One region of the Virgibacillus sp. Bac330 genome, then DNA from elsewhere that is predicted to be linked to it. Evidence: riboswitches for the same ligand, from Rfam matches in the RefSeq annotation. Region 1 holds a riboswitch; each other region holds the start of a gene.
The links. Region 1 has a riboswitch for thiamine pyrophosphate ahead of D9780_RS00055 (lipoate--protein ligase family protein). Riboswitches for the same ligand answer to the same signal wherever they lie in the genome.

Region 2: linked by a shared signal. The riboswitch ahead of thiT (energy-coupled thiamine transporter ThiT) and the one ahead of D9780_RS00055 (lipoate--protein ligase family protein) in region 1 are both predicted to bind thiamine pyrophosphate.
Region 3: linked by a shared signal. The riboswitch ahead of tenA (thiaminase II) and the one ahead of D9780_RS00055 (lipoate--protein ligase family protein) in region 1 are both predicted to bind thiamine pyrophosphate.
Region 4: linked by a shared signal. The riboswitch ahead of D9780_RS02345 (thiamine phosphate synthase) and the one ahead of D9780_RS00055 (lipoate--protein ligase family protein) in region 1 are both predicted to bind thiamine pyrophosphate.

Annotation. Positions count from the first base shown of each region.
Region 1 covers NZ_CP033048.1:9,850-14,107, reverse strand. The annotation lists gene lipA (lipoyl synthase) at 355-1,299, opposite strand; gene D9780_RS00055 (lipoate--protein ligase family protein) at 1,292-2,110, opposite strand; TPP riboswitch at 2,465-2,572, opposite strand; gene D9780_RS00050 (MurR/RpiR family transcriptional regulator) at 3,055-3,861, shown strand; gene D9780_RS00045 (N-acetylmannosamine-6-phosphate 2-epimerase) at 3,873-4,258, opposite strand, start outside.
Region 2 covers NZ_CP033048.1:386,801-391,058, reverse strand. The annotation lists gene D9780_RS01725 (biotin transporter BioY) at 1-61, opposite strand, end outside; gene D9780_RS01720 (3-ketoacyl-ACP reductase) at 1,187-1,909, shown strand; gene thiT (energy-coupled thiamine transporter ThiT) at 2,160-2,756, opposite strand; TPP riboswitch at 2,912-3,014, opposite strand; gene D9780_RS01710 (M4 family metallopeptidase) at 3,989-4,258, opposite strand, start outside.
Region 3 covers NZ_CP033048.1:3,971,713-3,975,970, forward strand. The annotation lists gene D9780_RS18445 (sensor histidine kinase) at 1-583, opposite strand, end outside; gene D9780_RS18450 (response regulator transcription factor) at 585-1,238, opposite strand; gene tenA (thiaminase II) at 1,533-2,228, opposite strand; TPP riboswitch at 2,394-2,493, opposite strand; gene D9780_RS18460 (copper homeostasis protein CutC) at 2,648-3,364, shown strand; gene D9780_RS18465 (IS4 family transposase) at 3,462-4,258, shown strand, end outside.
Region 4 covers NZ_CP033048.1:524,623-528,880, reverse strand. The annotation lists gene thiO (glycine oxidase ThiO) at 156-1,265, opposite strand; gene D9780_RS02345 (thiamine phosphate synthase) at 1,249-1,860, opposite strand; TPP riboswitch at 2,350-2,460, opposite strand; gene D9780_RS02340 (DinB family protein) at 2,746-3,207, shown strand; gene D9780_RS02335 (acetamidase/formamidase family protein) at 3,336-4,235, opposite strand.

The DNA of each region.
Region 1 (4,258 bases):
AGCCACTCTGTTTAGTGTTGACTTAAAAGGAGGCAGTTATCCTTTGGGGATGCTGTAAAGCTATTGGGAGAGGAGATTTAAGCCCTTCCCTTGGGATAATTACAATAAGTAGGTAGAGAGTAGCTTCCACTCATTAACATTCATTTTATAAGATAGCATGTTCTTTTACAAAAACCTGTTAGGATCCAATTTTACGTTCTTGTGCACGACAATAGATATAAGAATAAAAAAGTCCTCCTTAATAAACAGAAGGACTTGATAAAAGTGGCTCTTAATAGAAACATAACTTGGCAAAAAATTGGATCCCTGTACGATAAAGTTTAATATTTTACAATTAGATAACCTTTGTTAATATTAAAATTGAAAATCAACTTGCTTGTTTTCTTGATTTTCATACCCTTTCATATAATCAATTCTTCGTTGTGCAGAGGTCTTGCTTACTTGTTCATCGGCATGATAGGAAGAACGCACTAAAGGGCCTGCTTCACAATGTTTAAACCCTTTTTCCAAAGCAATTTGCTTTAATTCTTCAAATTCATCTGGATGATAATAACGTTCAACTGCTAAATGCTTCTTTGTCGGCTGTAAATATTGACCAATTGTCATAATATCTACTTGATGCGCGAGTAAATCATCCATCGCTTGAATGATTTCTTCTTTTTCTTCACCTAAACCAACCATGATACTTGATTTTGTTGGCGTGTTTGGTCGAATTTCCTTTACTCGCTGTAAAAGCTGGAGTGACCGATCGTACATCGCTCGCGCACGTACTCGTTTTGTTAACCTTCGCACCGTTTCAATATTATGGTTAAAAATATCTGGTTCACTATCCATAAGCGTATGTAAACTTTCATAGTCGCCTTTCATATCAGAAGGAAGAATTTCAATCGTACAACCAGGATTTTTCCGTCTAATTGCTCGCACCGTTTCTGCAAAAACAGCTGCCCCACCATCATTTAAATCATCTCGAGCAACAGCTGTAACTACAACATGCTTTAACCCCATGATTTCAACGGAATCTGCTACACGCTCTGGCTCTCCCCAATCCAATTCATTCGGTAGCCCTGTTTTAACAGCACAAAAACGACATCCCCTCGTACACGTGTCTCCTAAAATCATGAAAGTTGCTGTCTTTCTCTCGCTCCAACATTCATGAATATTCGGGCAACGAGCTTCTTCACAAACGGTATTTAAGCGATTTTCACGCATAAGCTTTTTCAAACCACGATAAGATTGGTTCGTATTAATTTTCGTTTTTAACCATTCGGGCTTTCTTAAAGTTGTACTGTTTTTAGACATGTGAAACCACTCCTTCTAATGGTAAATTGGCGTACTCTTTTTCAGCTAACTGATACACTTCATTCCACTGACTTTTTGTTAATGAAAATTTGGTAAGTTCAATACCTAGCCCATCTGAAAAACCTTTTTTAAATGCGGCTTTTACAGTATCATAGGATACATCTTTTTGCAAGATTCGATTTATCGTTGTCGCTTTATTCCAAAAAGCTTGTTTCTTTCGCGCTTTTAATTTTTCACTTGGAAAAACAAACATATCAAACAACATGTCTATATCCATGGAAATAGGAATAGAGCCATGCTGAAGAAGTACGCCTTTTTTTCTCGTTTGCGCATTCCCTGACAGTTTTTTACCATCTGCAACCATTTCATAAAATGCTGGGCGTTCAAAACAAATATTGCTTCTTTCTTTTGAAGCTAATTCCGCATACCCCGCTTCAATGCCCAAGTTTTTATACCCTTCCAAAATCCCTTTTGATAAATCATAATAGGCTTGACGAATAGAGGAAGCAATTGCTGGATGTGACTCTGAAATAACAATGCTGTATGTCAATTCATCGTCATGAAGCACAGCACTTCCTCCAGTCATTCTGCGAACCAATTGGCATTGATGTTTCTTTATGCCATCTAAATCAATTTTTCCTGCTATCTTTTGGAAGTGCCCAACAGAAAGCGTTGGTTTCCTCCATTGATAAAAGCGTAATGTTGGAGGTATTTTCCCTTCTTTATGCCAATGCAATAGTGCCTCATCTAATGCCATATTGATCGCAGCATCATGAGGTACATTTTCTAAAAATCCCCATTGCTCTTTCATTTACAACCGCCTCCAGTAAAGTCAAATTTTGTATGTGGAAGGTTATACCATAATTGTCAAATGGACTACTATTTAATGTAATATTTTACCTATCATTCATTTTATTAGAAAATCATCATAACGCCAAGTCTTATGGCGAAAGCTACCTATTTTTATATGTTACATGCTAAAATTTAAGTTTACCTATCATGCCAGGATATGTATCAAAAATCTGTTACACAAAAGGGACTTAGACGCAACTTGCTCTTATTTAATATTTAGACTTGCTACTTACCTATCCTAAATGGAGATTGAAATCTTACAGCACGTTATATACAAAAATAAAAAACCGCATTCCGCTTACGTGAAATGCAGTCAGGTATGACCACACTTTCCCACGCAGGCATTATCCTGTTCGGGTACAAAGGGTCAGAACGTGCACCGTTCCTCTCAGCTCATCAACTAGCTCCCCTAGTGTTAACAGTTTAAGAAAAAATTTGCTTGTTGCAATGCTTTTAAAAAAACTTTATTTTAGCTAAGTTAAGGTTAGCAATAATACAAAAAAATGTAAAGTGTGAATTTATTAAATACGTCCGTATATATTAAATGATCCTAGCGCTTAAACAACTCTACTCATAAATACTGCATTCGCATTTAAATCCATGCTCTTATATAATATTATTAGGAAAGAAAATCATGGTTTATAAGCACGTTAAAAATCACTCTATACAGAGTTAAATTTAACTCGTTACCTACATCTAATAAATCTTCAATTCGTTGGGGGAGAGTTTTGTTTCACCCCCGCCAATTGTTTAGTAGCCCAAGGGTATGACCTAAAGGTCTCTTACGAAAAGAGATTTAGCTGTTCCCACTTAGACTTGTTCAGCTCACTTCTTCCAATCTTGGATTGGAAATCTTACGGGGTAAATGGTTTTAAAAAATGATCTAATATGGAGGCTACAAAAATGAACTCGATTCTCGATGAAGTTCTGTTAAAATATCAAACCTTAAGTAAAACGGAAAAAAAAGTAGCTGATTATGTCATTAATAATAGTCAACATATGTTAAATATACATATTAAAGATTTAGCAAGTCGTATCGATGTTTCCGTAGCTACGATTACGCGTTTTTGTAAAAAAGTAGGCGTAAGTAACTTTGTAGAATTTAAAATATTATTACGAGATGCGGTCGAACAGACAGTGGAGTCGGATGAAGTAATAGACATAGCGGCTCAAGTTTATCATTCTGTCATTAAATCCACACATTCGATAGCAACCATGAATGATTATGAACGTGTCTCCAACTGGATACAGGAGGCAAATCGAATTCATATTTACGGTATTGGCAGTTCAGGCTTATCTGCTGAGGAACTAAAAATAAGATTAACTCGAATGGGGTATAGTGTAGATACACATACAGACTCGCACGCAATGGTTATTAATGCCTCGATTCTTACCAAAAGTGATGTCGTTATTGCGATATCTTCTTCTGGTCAAACGAAAGAAGTGATCGATAGTGTGCACATCGCCAAATCAAAAGGAGCAAAAATTGTCTCTATTACAAATTTTTCCGAAACAAATTTAGCACATCAATCTGATGCGATTCTATACACTACAAGTATTCAGCACTATCAAGCAAAAGGTTTTATGAACAGTCAATTATCTATTCTAATTTGTTTAGACATTCTTAGTATGATGCTTTTAACAGATGAACAGGCACATGCTACTTATAATCAGACCCTAGCTAAATTAGAAGAATACAAAAAAATATAGCAGTAACCAACTTAATGGTTACTACTATATTTTTGAATTTCATCTACAAAGGTTTCCGTAATTAATTGCGGTCTAGTAATGGCACTACCAACTACAACAAAAAAAGCGCCATTCCTAAGAGCTGCTAGAGCTGTTTCTGGTGTACTAACTTTTCCTTCAGCAATAACTGGAATGGATATTACTGATTGCATCTCACGCAATAATTGAAAATCGTTGGCTGCGATATGTTGGTCTGCCGTTTCTTGTGTGTATCCTACTAAGGTCGTCGATACACAATCAAAACCTAGCGATTCCGCTCGTTTTGCCTCCTCTACTGTAGATATATCCGCCATTAGCTCGGTATCATCAGATTGCTCCTTGATAAAGCGTATCATTTCTTCTAAGTTTTCGTTTTCTG
Region 2 (4,258 bases), 380 kb from region 1:
TGAGTGCTGCAAACAAAGCACAGTTAAGCATGAGGCGAAGTCTTTTTCGTTGCTGTTCCATGTTAATAAATCCCCCCATTTCACATAAACGTTCATGTTTTTTCAAAATTGTACTTGGAAAAAAGAATATTGTCAACTTCACTAACGTGATAGTTTACATTTAGAGTGAGCAATTTGTTGTTTAAACGTTCTATATTAGGGAGAAGCAATAATACGTCATTCAGTAAATGCCATTAATCGATGCATTTTTAAATAATTAAAATATAAATGAATATTGAATATAGCAAAGAGTACTAGAGATAATGATAGTTATTCAGTCTTCTTTTTCGTTTAAAAGTAACTTATTTTAAACCGGCTACTTCCTTATAGCGTTAAACGTACTTAACCAGGAGACGAGCGACTTTTACTCGTTCATGAGCGCTTTTCGGATCACGGCGAGCGCTTTTTCGACGTGATTGAGCGATTCTCGGATCATGGCGAGCTACTTTTACTCGTTCATGAGCGATTTTCGGATCACGACGAGCTACTTTTCGACGTGCTTGAGCGATTCTCGGATCACAGCGAGCGCTTTTTCAACGTGCTTGAGCGATTTTTGGATTACGGCGAGCGCTTTTTCAACGTGCTTGAGCGATTTCTGGATCACGGCGAGCGACTTTTACTCGTTCATGAGCGATTTCAGGATCATGGCGAGCGACTTTTACTCGTTCATGAGCGATTCTCGGATCACGGCGAGCGCTTTTTCGACGTGCTTGAGCGCTTTTCGGATCACGACGAGCGCTTTTTCAACGTGCTTGAGCAATTTTCGGATTACGGCGAACGACTTTTACTCGTTCATGAGCGATTTCTGGATCATGGCGAGCTACTTTTCGACGTGATTGAGCGATTCTCGGATCACGGCGAGCGCTTTTTCAACGTGATTGAGCGATTTCTGGATCATGGCGAGCTACTTTTCGACGTGATTGAGCGATTCTCGGATCATGGCGAGCTACTTTTACTCGTTCATGAGCGATTTTCGGATCACGACGAGCTACTTTTCGACGTGCTTGAGCGCTTTTTCAACGTGCTTGAGCGATTTCCGACGTGTGGGAGTGATTTTCTAATGATAGAAATGTGTAGTTTGAATCTATTCTTTCAAATAGATATACTTACAATACAAGTAATAATCAATGGAGAGGGGTGGCTTATGATGGGGCAACAAATTAAAGGAAAGACGGCGTATATTACAGGTGCTGGTAGCGGTATTGGAAGAGCAACTGCACTTGCTCTTGCTAAGGAAGGTGTTCATGTAGGCTTCATTGCGCGTACGGAATCCAAATTGGAAGCTGTTGCAAGAGAAGTAGAAACATATGGCGTTAATACCAGTTATGCTGTTGCTAATATAGCAAAGTTGGAAGAAGTAGAGGAAGCTGTTGCGAAGCTAGAAACGTCGCTTGGGTCTGCAGATATTTTAATAAATAATGCAGGTATTGGAGCATATGGCGATTTTCTAGAAATGGATCCAGAAACGTGGAAACAAACTATAGAAGTGAATGTTTTCGGTACGTATCACGTTACTCGCGCCGTCTTACCACATATGCTCAAGAAGAATCAAGGCGATATTATTATGATCTCTTCCAGTAACGGATTAAAAGGGACAGCAGGTTCGACTTCTTACAGCGCTTCCAAATTTGCCATTCAAGGTATGTCCGAAGCTTTAATGCAAGAAGTGCGCAGAAATAACATTCGCGTTTTCACATTAAATCCAAGCCTTGTTGCTACAGAGCTTGCTTTCGGCGAAAAGTTAGCGGAGAAAAATGACGATAAATACATGCAACCCGAAGATTTAGCTGAATACATGGTAGCCCAATTAAAATTGCATCCGAGAATGTTTATTAAACAGTCGTTACAATGGGCTACGAATCCGTTCTAAAAACCAAAACTGTTGCAGACGTTTAACAAAAACGATTTGCAACAGTTTTTATAATTTGCTTTTCGTTTCCTATTCAGAGACTTATAATTCTAATTATTGTAACGGTAACATCTTTTAACTCCAGTTAATTGGCATAACTAACCAGGGATTTAGGCACCAGCTTAGATCTTCCCCTTCTTAAAGCATGAGTTGAAATAAAACTGCTGCTCTCGTCTTTTCTTTTGTAGTCTGAAAAAGAATTCAACTAGATTTAAGAAGCTTTTTTTAGATTTTTCAATGTAACTGTTTCCGCTTGTACTAACCGCGGAGCACTACCTAAAATCACCACTAAAACAATTGCGCAAAAAACAAATGCACCTACAAAAGTCGTGCCATTGGCGATAAAAGAATAAACGAGTGGCGAAGTTCCCTTAGGAGCGTAATCCCCCCAGAAAATGACACCTGCAAGAAAATGCCAAAAATACCTTGCCATGCTGCCCACAAACACTGCTGCTACCCCCCATGTCAAGGCCACTTTTTTACGTCCATTTGCAAAACTTTTTTGAATGAATGGCGAGAGTAATCCTGCAAAACCAACGCTAGCAAAAGCAATAAAATATTCAATTAAAAATTGGGTCGGTGTGAGAATTGTTGCATCACCGAGCATCACCTGTAACAACCCCCATAAGAAACCCGCTAATATCCCTGCTAGCATCCCCCTCCGAAATGCAAGAATAAATATGGGTACCATAGCAAAAGAAATGGATATAGCTGGTGATAATTTAATGGAAGGAAGAAAATCCAAAATCATTGCGAATGCTGCAAAAAAAGCCGCCTCAACCATTACTAATAAGCGAATATTTTTCATTAAAAAAGCTCCCCTTTCACGGAAACCCCAAGGGAAGCATCATTGTTCGACGTAGTTGTTCATTTATTGTGTAGAAGGTAAATGCTTACAAATGCCCGCTTTACATACAGGATCTTCCTGCACCTAAATCGAACTAGCATTTTATGCATAAACCTAAACATTGTTGTCCACATCCCTACGCAAGTGCTAACTAAACAGGTTCAAAGGGTCTCAAACATTTCGTTTCATCTCAGCCAAATGGCTCCCCTTGTGGTTTCTATATATATGATTTTCATCTATTATAAGCGATAAATTGTTCTTTGAACAGTTTTTAGATTCTTTATAAACCAAAAATTTTTTCAACAACAAGTCGTGTTCACATAAATAGTCAGAAAAATAAAGCTAACTTCTTAAATTATTCTAGAGGTTGTGCAAATTTCTCAATTGGGGACGCATATTAAAACGTTTGTATCGATATGCGTATTTCATCAGTGCTTGCATTCCTATCGTCTAGGCGCCTTTTTCTGATTCCAGCACCCTAGGACTTATCTTTAGTTTCAGAACTCCAATATTAAGCGTACGTTGTTTCTAACACGCACATATCCATTGTATTTCTAATTCCGGCACTCATATCGAGCGTGTTTCTTTCACCAGCGTTCGCATACCCTAGCCACCTACGCACATTCCTCATGTTGGTGATAGTTTTTCGACGTTAAAAAGACATGTCTCATATACGGAGCAATGACCTGTCAAAGTCAAAGAAGTATATCTAACATGTCTACAACTAGAGAGCGAGTGATGACTCATTTTCATGTACTTTAAATAAAGTTCGTTTGAAAGATATAGAAAGATAAAACGAGGATCCTCGTTATGTCATGTTGGTAGTATAGCCAAAAGAAAGAATCGTAGGTGGTTTGACATGGAGCTTGGCGAGCACAATTGATGAGCCAAACATGCTATCATGGACCGCTACTCCATGTAAAACCTCTTAAACTACCTGCCGCTTCCATACACTAGTGAAGATAAATACCTATTTATCAATCTATCTATCTTTATAACGATCACTACTTCGTGTTTCATCGTACCAAGCAAATGTGTCGCCAAATCAGACAGATGAACCCAAAACTGTTCACATGCAAAACAGCAGGCTCAAAAAGCAACAGCTTATGCTTTTTGAGCCATCACGCCTTGACAACATTCGACCTGCTGTTTTCTCACTCATTTGTACCTCAAATTCATTCTTTACCTTTTTATTAGTTTACACCAACGCGGTCCCACGCACGAGCAACTTCCTGAGCAGCGCTTTCCCCATACAAATCTTGAGCAGATTGAACGAGTGCTTGCCTTGCATCTTGGAAACTACTATTCGGCGTTAAATAGGTCGTTAATGCACGATAATAAACTTGTTCCGCCTTACTTACACCTATACCATGAACAGTGAAATAAGCCGCTTTATTCGGAATTCCACTATTAATATGAACTCCACCCCAATCACCGTCTCGGGTGTTTGGTAAATGTTGATA
Region 3 (4,258 bases), 490 kb from region 1:
GCATGACGATTGCACCTATTCCAATCATCAGCAGCGTAATATACATATACATTGTCCATTGGTCATTTTTACTCGCAAAAATATCGGATATTTCTCGAAAGTTTTCAATGTAGAATAAATCTTCATGTAATTGAAGTGGTGTCATAGCGTGAAGAAAATATTTCCCATTAACATTTTTTACTTGGTAGCCTTTAGATTGATTCGATACTTGTGTAACGGCATCGTTACTTAAATCTTCATTAAAATTATCGTATACGATATCTCCGTCCTGGTTACTAATGCGAAAAGTAAGTTCTCCACCAGATTCATAAATGGTTAAGGAGGAGGCAACGGTTATAAGTAGCTCTTCATTGGATGCTGATTCCTTGTTTTTTTCATCAGCGAAGTAAAAATCCGATACGGAAGCCTCTCGTAATTCTTTTTGTAGCGAGTATCTTAAAATATCATTTTCCTCAAATACAGAAGTGGCTTCGCGCTTGATAGAATCTTGAAAAGCGGAGTCAATTAATATATAACTTCCAATGCTGAAGCAGGAGACAGATACGATCATCGTGGAATAAAATATTTTCCAAAATAATTTCATGCTATACCTCCAGTCTATAGCCCACCTTATAGACTGCTACGATTTTATCCTTTAAACCAAGCTTTTGTCGCATACGTTGTACGTGCAGGTCAATCGTCCTGCTTTCGCCGACAAAATCTTCTCCCCAAACTTTCATAGAGATGTTACTCCGAAATAGAGCAATATTTTTATTGTTAATAAATAATAATAATAAGTCGTACTCTTTCGCTGTTAGATTAACAGTTTTTCCTGATTTGGTTACGACTCTGGAAAGCGTATCTATTTTTATATCAAACAATTCTATAAATCGTTTGTTTTTATCATATCTGCGTAAAACAGTTTCCACTCGGGCTAGCAATTCTACGATTTCAAAAGGTTTCGTTAGGTAGTCTTCCGCTCCAAGCTTTAACCCTTTTACTTTATCCGTTACATCTGATTTGGCAGTTAAAAATATGACTGGTATATCGTAAGGCTGGATATATTCTAGTAAATCATAGCCATTAATTTTGGGGAGCATAATATCTAAAATTGCTAAATCAAAATGATTTGCTTCGATCATATCAGCAGCTTGTTCTCCATCATAGGCACAGAAACATTCATATCCTGCATCTCCGAGACTCATTTTTATTAAGTCAGATATTGGTTTTTCATCTTCAACGATTAGTATTCGCACCATTGGGCAAACCTCCCTCTCTTTCATTATAAATTATCTGTGTAACAATGTTGTATCATATTTATCTGGTATATATATCCTTTCGAAATCTATAGGTTATAATAGACTGTTAGCAAGCTATTGCATCGTTCTACTTAAGGAATAAAGAAAGCTACGACATGTCACCAAGTCTTTATGGTGATAGCCGTAGCTTTTAAATGATGAGCTTTGCGGATTTTTATGAAGTTAAAAACCGCAGATGATGCCGTCCGAAATTAATCTAAGTTACCATTTCAACGGATAAAGATTTACGAAGAATTATAAGTTTTGGGCAGCTACAGGGATAGGCCACATGGCTTGATGTTCTGCCATATCCCAGAACATATATTCAAAATAGCTCGTTTTCACAACGATATCTTCCAAGATGGCTAACTCGTGTTCTGGTTTATCTTCCGCAATTGTATTAATTAAATCAATGCAATCGTTAGCTAGTGCTGTAAAATCTTCGGAGGAATACATTTGTACCCAATTGCCGTAAAATTCATGTTCCAAGGCGTTTGGCCAGGCTGCCAATGCTTTGCCAATGTAATTATAACTCCAAGCACAAGCCAGTACGGCGGCGACTGTATTTTCTATGCCACCTTGTTGTGCCACATTTAGCATATAACTTGTGTATGCAGTCGTTGTTGCCGCCGCTTCTGTTTCTTCTAATTCATCAGCAGTTATGCCAAACTTGCTTGCATAGTTACGATGTAAATCCATTTCCATATGCAAGGTTCCATGAAGTAAATTGGCAAACGTTGTCATTGTTGATAAATCATGTGCTTTCGCGCTTCCTAATGCAAACAAGCGAGAATATTCTATTAAATAAACATAGTCTTGCTTCATCCAATGCTTGAACTTTTCCTTATCAAGCCAACCTTCTCCTAACCCTTTTACAAATGGATGCTCCAAATAGGATTTCCAAATGGGCTCTACCTTTTTCCATAAACGATCTGTAAATAGTTGTTGCATCATACTATATTCTCCTCTCGATAATTGAAATTATTTTAATGCTAGAGAAGATGTGGAAACAACAAACCTTTGTAGTTCAGGATAAGACGTACTTGCATCTGGAGAAAATAATATTCCCCATTCTACGATGTAAATAGAACGGGGAAGTGATTGCCTGATTACTATTCATGCAAGTTGTCACTTCCCTACGCTAGTACAAACTAGATCAGGTTCAAAGGGTCAAGTTTCCTTTCTCAGCAATAAAATTGCTCCCCTAGTGAGATATATAATAACACTATGTATTGTCATTAAAGCATAGATGATAGATTTAGGCAAAGGAAGTGAGGATAGTAGTTAGGTTCTTTGCATCTTTTTGGTCTATTAAAAGGCGCTCTCATCAGGTAGGATAAGGGTATTGTATGTAAAGGAGAGGGTTGTTCATGCTTTTAGAAGTTATTGCTACGAACTTAACGGATGTGATAGAAGCAGAGCAGTATGGAGCAGATCGGATTGAACTTAGCCCTGCGATGGCAGAAATAGGGCTTACACCAAGTTACGGTTTACTAAAAAAAGCAGTTGAAGCTGTCCATCTGCCTATCAATGTCATGGTTCGTCCACATAGTCAATCATTTGTATACAACAAATACGATATAGACACGATGAAGGCAGATATAGATCTGATTAAAAAGATGGGTGCAAACGGTATCGTTATTGGGTCATTGACTACTGAAAAAACGATTGATGAAGAAGTGTTGAAACAGTTATTAGACGTGGCTGATGATTTAGATGTAACTTTTCATCGGGCGTTTGATTTTGCTCGTGACCAAGAAGAAGCGTTAGCATGCTTGGCACAATATAAGCAAATAACGACAGTGTTAACTGCAGGAGGTAACTATAAAGCACCTGAGGCTATTCCGCAGCTACAACAATTGATTGATTTGGCTGCGGATACGCATGTAAATATGATGGTGGGGCATGGTTTAAAGCCAGCAACATTTGCTGATGTATACGAGCAAGTGAAGCCCCATGCATTCCACTTCGGTTCTGGCGTTAGAAGGAATGATTCATTCGCCTATAAACTGGATCGCAGCAAGATACAACACATAAAAAATATCACTAGCATTGCATTAATTAAACCTGATGATTCAAAATACTGAAAATGTTCAATAATTATGTGTTCATGATACAAAAAAATCCTTTACAATGGAAGTACAGGTGGTTCCTGTCCAAATCCAAAAGTAAAGGATAATCCGTATGGACAAGAATACACTAAAATCATCATTTGGTAAATGGGTTTCACCTATAAATACGAAAAAACTATTTGAACAAGTAGAAGAAAATAAACAAGATTACTACACAAAAAAGCTAACAACTGCAGCGTATATAAAGCTTATGTTACTTGCCCAACTGCAAGGATTCGAGAGCTTGGAAGAAATGAGCGATGCCCTAATAGATGATGGACTTCAAAAAGCACTGGGGTTTGAATCGATTAGTACATCTCAGCTATCAAGGAAGAATAATGAAATGAATCCAATGATCCTTTCCCATTTATTCTTGGAACTTGTTTACAAAATAAAAGGTATCCAATTTAAAAACGGGAAATACATGCCATTGAAAATCATTGATTCTAGCACGCTTCCATTGAACTTAACGAATCATAAGTGGGCAAAGTTCCGTAAAACAAAAGCAGGAGTTAAGCTACATTTACGACTTGTATTTATGAATAAAGACACCGTCTATCCTGAAAAAGCAGTGATTACAACAGCCAAAGAACATGACAGAAATCAACTGGAAGTTCTCGTAGACGACAAAGAAGCCATGTATGTGTTTGACCGTGGATACGTTGATTATGAACGATTTGATCGAATGACAGATGAAGGCTATTTTTTCGTATCAAGACTGAAGAAAAACGCCATCACTCGTGAAGTAGAATCATTTTCTATACCTAAAGATTCTACGGTTTTATCCGACAAGATGGTTTACATCGGTTCGACGCAAAATCGTACAGAGAATGTATTCCGCCTACTTGAAGTAGTGGATACAAAGGGAAA
Region 4 (4,258 bases), 510 kb from region 1:
CTCTCTTTTATAGCAATATAGAAAAAGCCAAAAATGTGAATGCATCATCCTAGCAAAACATAGGCTCCCCATAAAAAAACTTGATCTGAAGCTAGTTTTTTATAAAATACATCTTCGACTTAATAGTGCGTATCTTCGGAAATATCTTTCTAGTTTTAGCTATTAACCATCGCTAAACGCTGGGGAGACACTAGGTTTCCAATATTTTTTTGGCTTTGATTCATTATTAGGTCACCAATTAATTGCGCCGTTGCAGGTGCCAACAATACCCCATTTCGATAATGCCCAGTAGCATAATAAAGACCTGGTAAATAAGGATGCTCTCCAATAACAGGGATCCCATCTTCTGTTCCAGGTCGCACACCTGTTAAAAAGGAATCTATCCTAGCATTACGAAAGGATGGAAAAATAGTATTAAAATGCGTTAGCAAAGATTCAATTCCTCCCACAGAAATATAGGACGATTGATTGTAACGTTCGGAAGTTGCGCCAATAACATAGCGACCATCTCGTTTTGGTACAAGGTAAAAATCCTTACAAAAGAGTGTCTGTTTTAACTGAATATCGCTAGAAATAACGGATAAACATTCCCCCTTTACTGGTATCATTGGATTAACTAGCCCCATTGCTGTAAACCATCGCCCACTCTCAGCCCCTGTAGCAATTACTACGCGCTCAGCTGTTATCAAACCTTCATCTGTATCCAAGTGAAAAGTTTTGCCAACGTGGTTTATGTTCCATACATGACAGTCCTCTTTCACCTTGCCTCCTTTTGCAATAGCCCCTTGTTTAAAAGCTTCACAAACTCGTGAGGGTTCCACGTGCCCATCCGTCTCCATGTAAATGCCAGCAATCGCTTCTTTGCCTAACATGGGATACCATGCTTTCAGTTGCCTTTGGTCCACCCATTCTAAATTTGGGAAAGCTTGTCGCTTTAATTCTATTGCTTGTTTTTCCTGTTCATGAAAAGCGAGCTCCACCATGCCTCCAGAAGCTAACTGAATATCGATAGATGTTAGTTGATACAATTCCCAATTTAATTCCTGATACATATCTCTACTAGATTGACAAAATTTATAAAACTCATTTGCATTACTATTTTCCGTATGTACACCTAACATTCCGGCAGCTGCTTTTGTCGCCTTTCTTCCACTTTGCTGTTTTTCAACAACAAGGGTAGTTACATTATTTTTATTTAATTGATACGAAACAGCATGACCAATAATTCCACCGCCAACAACGACAACTTCATAATGATCCTTCAATTTTCTCTACCTCCTTACGTAGGCTCATAGCAGCTGTTTTTGGACAAGTTGCACTAAAAATCCCCGACATGACAGCAACACCTGTTACCCCAATATCTTTAAAATGGGATATTCTATCTCCTGTTATCCCACCAATTGCAATGACTGGGATTGTAAGTGCATGAATGATTTGTTCCAATTGGTATAATCCTCTTGGTTTTATGCCTGGTTTACTATTTGTTTGATAAATATGTCCAAACATCACATAGTCTGCCCCATTATCTTCAGCATATTTTGCCGCTTCCAAAGAGTGAACAGAACTCCCCACCCTTAAAGAGGGAAATAAGCGCTTTATCTCCCCTATATTTGTGCAGTATTCAGGTAAATGCAATTGATTTACTCCCGTTAAAAACGGAATTTTAACATGCGTATGAATACAAAGTACTTCTTTTGGAACACCGCCGTTTATTAATACCTGCACAAATTGCAAATATTCGAATCTCGATTTCTGTTTTTCTCTTAAAATGATGTGATCTACGAAAGGAGCAATTGCTAGTATTGTATTGATTAATTTTGTCTCTTCCGTTTCTCCATTCGTTACCGCATATAATTGCATTAGGTCCCCTCCTATTCGTTTAATCCAGTTTTGTGGAAAAATGGAAGGCTTTTTATACAACACATCTTGACATGAAAAGCGAATGCTTTTCATGATGATAGAGACTACCTTATGCGTTCCAAGGATTTTCTTATAGTGGAACAAAGGCTCGGGGCGCCCGGTTAGCAACGTAGCGACTGGAACGAATCAACGAAAGTTTTAGGAATCATGCTCCTGCAACAGGAGTATGTCGGCGCCCTCCGGCAAGCCCGTCTTTAGTCGGCCTTCCTATTTAGAACGAACCGATGATGACTTATCCCGTAGGGCAATTTCGCGAAGTCGCCTAGTTGAAGGCGCTGGAGCCGGACGTGGCTAAATAACTTAGTTAGTTTACCCATAGCTGCTAAAATTTTATAATTTCCTAGACCGGAACAAAAAAATGTCACTTTCTCCAACGTCGGAAAAAGTGACATGTATACACATATATAGAAGCAAGACTATGTACAGTAAATAGTCTTACAGTCACTTTCCTCCGCTGGTTTGTTAGCCAGTTCAGGTTCAAAGAGTCCCAACGTTGCACGTTGATCTCAGCCATTAAAAATGGCACCCCTAGCGATTTCAAATATTCATCATTTTATTAACTTCTACCTTACAGCACATAAAACCATATGTCCAGCATTTTCCTTCCATTACCTTTAAAGTACTTAAAACTTCGGCTCCAGACTGGGAACATGTCTAATAACTCTAAGTGTCAAATCCGCAATTCGCTTTCGGTAGTATCAGTAACAATGAAATCAATGTAAAAAATCAAAACAACATTTCTTATACATATATAGGTATAAAACTATTCATCTTATAACTTCTCTGTTATACTAATCTCGAATTGAACAAATAGGGGGATGAAAAATGAGTAAAGATTTAATTGAACAATTTGCGTTGAATCGTAACATGCTGTTTATTGAACTAGATAAGCTAGATGAATCACTAATTGACGAACAATTAGACGAACTAAATAATACGGTACATTGGCATATCGGACATATTTTAACTGTTGCGGAGCAATTTCTATTTGGTTTCCCGAACCAAACAAAGCATTTACCAGAGGAATTTATTTCTCTATTTGGAAACGGTACAAAACCTGCTGATTGGCCAAATAATGTGCCATCCCTTACAGAATTAAGAGAAAAACTACAACAACAAATGGAGCGTGCTATGAAACTGGACGCGGAATATTTTGCTACGCCATTGGAAAAACCTTTTCTAGGGCAAGATACAATCGGCGGACTAGCAAAAGTTGCTACATTCCATGAAGCACATCATACTGGTCAGATACATACAATTCATTTAATCGCTGCAAAAAGAAAATGACTTGCACTTGTAGGGGGATAGGGGAGTTTTCCCCCTACCATTTCTCTCAATAAAGACCATTCATTTTTATATGCTTATTTTTCCTTCACTTCACCTTTTCTTCACATAGAAATCGTAAAACTTGTTCTCTACAGTAGTTGATAACCGTATTTATCCAGTACCCACATTGGAAGTTCCATTCGCGATGTCATGAACGGATCAACAATTTGACAAATTTTTAAATCTGCTCCCACAGATAGAAACATTGCTGCTTCATGCGCTTCCATTTTCAGTATATTCACAAGAAAAGTATGCATATGTTTCGTTGCTTGCTTAGAAGCTTCATCTAGCGTTTCACGAGACGCTATCGTCATTACGTGTTTGTCATCAGCTAAAAAGGGAAGTGGATAAGGTTGTCCTTTAATTACGCTAACTTTAACTGTAATTTCAGCAGCAATTTCTAATCCACAAATAACTACCTCACCATCTCCCATAACTGCGTGTACATCTCCCATTGCCAAAAGAGCCCCTTCTACATTTACCGGTAAATAAAGGGAAGATCCTATTCCAATTCGTTTACAATCCATATTTCCACCGTGATCTTTTGGCGTTCCTGTTGGCACATCTTCATCAAGTGGAGCAGTTCCAATAACTCCAATCATAGGTTTTATCGGTAATTGTAGAGTTTCATTAAAAATAGCTTTCCCATCATGTATAGAAATAATTTTTGTTTTTTCATCAGTAAAACTACCTGCTAAAGCCCCCATTTTTGGTGTGATGGACATTAAGCCTTGGTTAGCAATTTGAATATCCAATATATCCACTTTTAATGTATCTCCTAGTCTGGCGTCTTCCACAAACAACGGTCCTGTCGCTGGATTAATTTTATCCCACCCGACGGTGTGGAATAAATCATCTTCACTTTTCATTTCGTTACTAAAACAATCGTACGTTTCAAATAGAATTGTTTCTCCTGAAAAAACTGTTTCTACGGGCTTGTTCTTTGGTGACATTGACAAAACATAGGTTTCCTTCGCAATTCTTTTCACTTGTGTATACCTCCTAATTCACA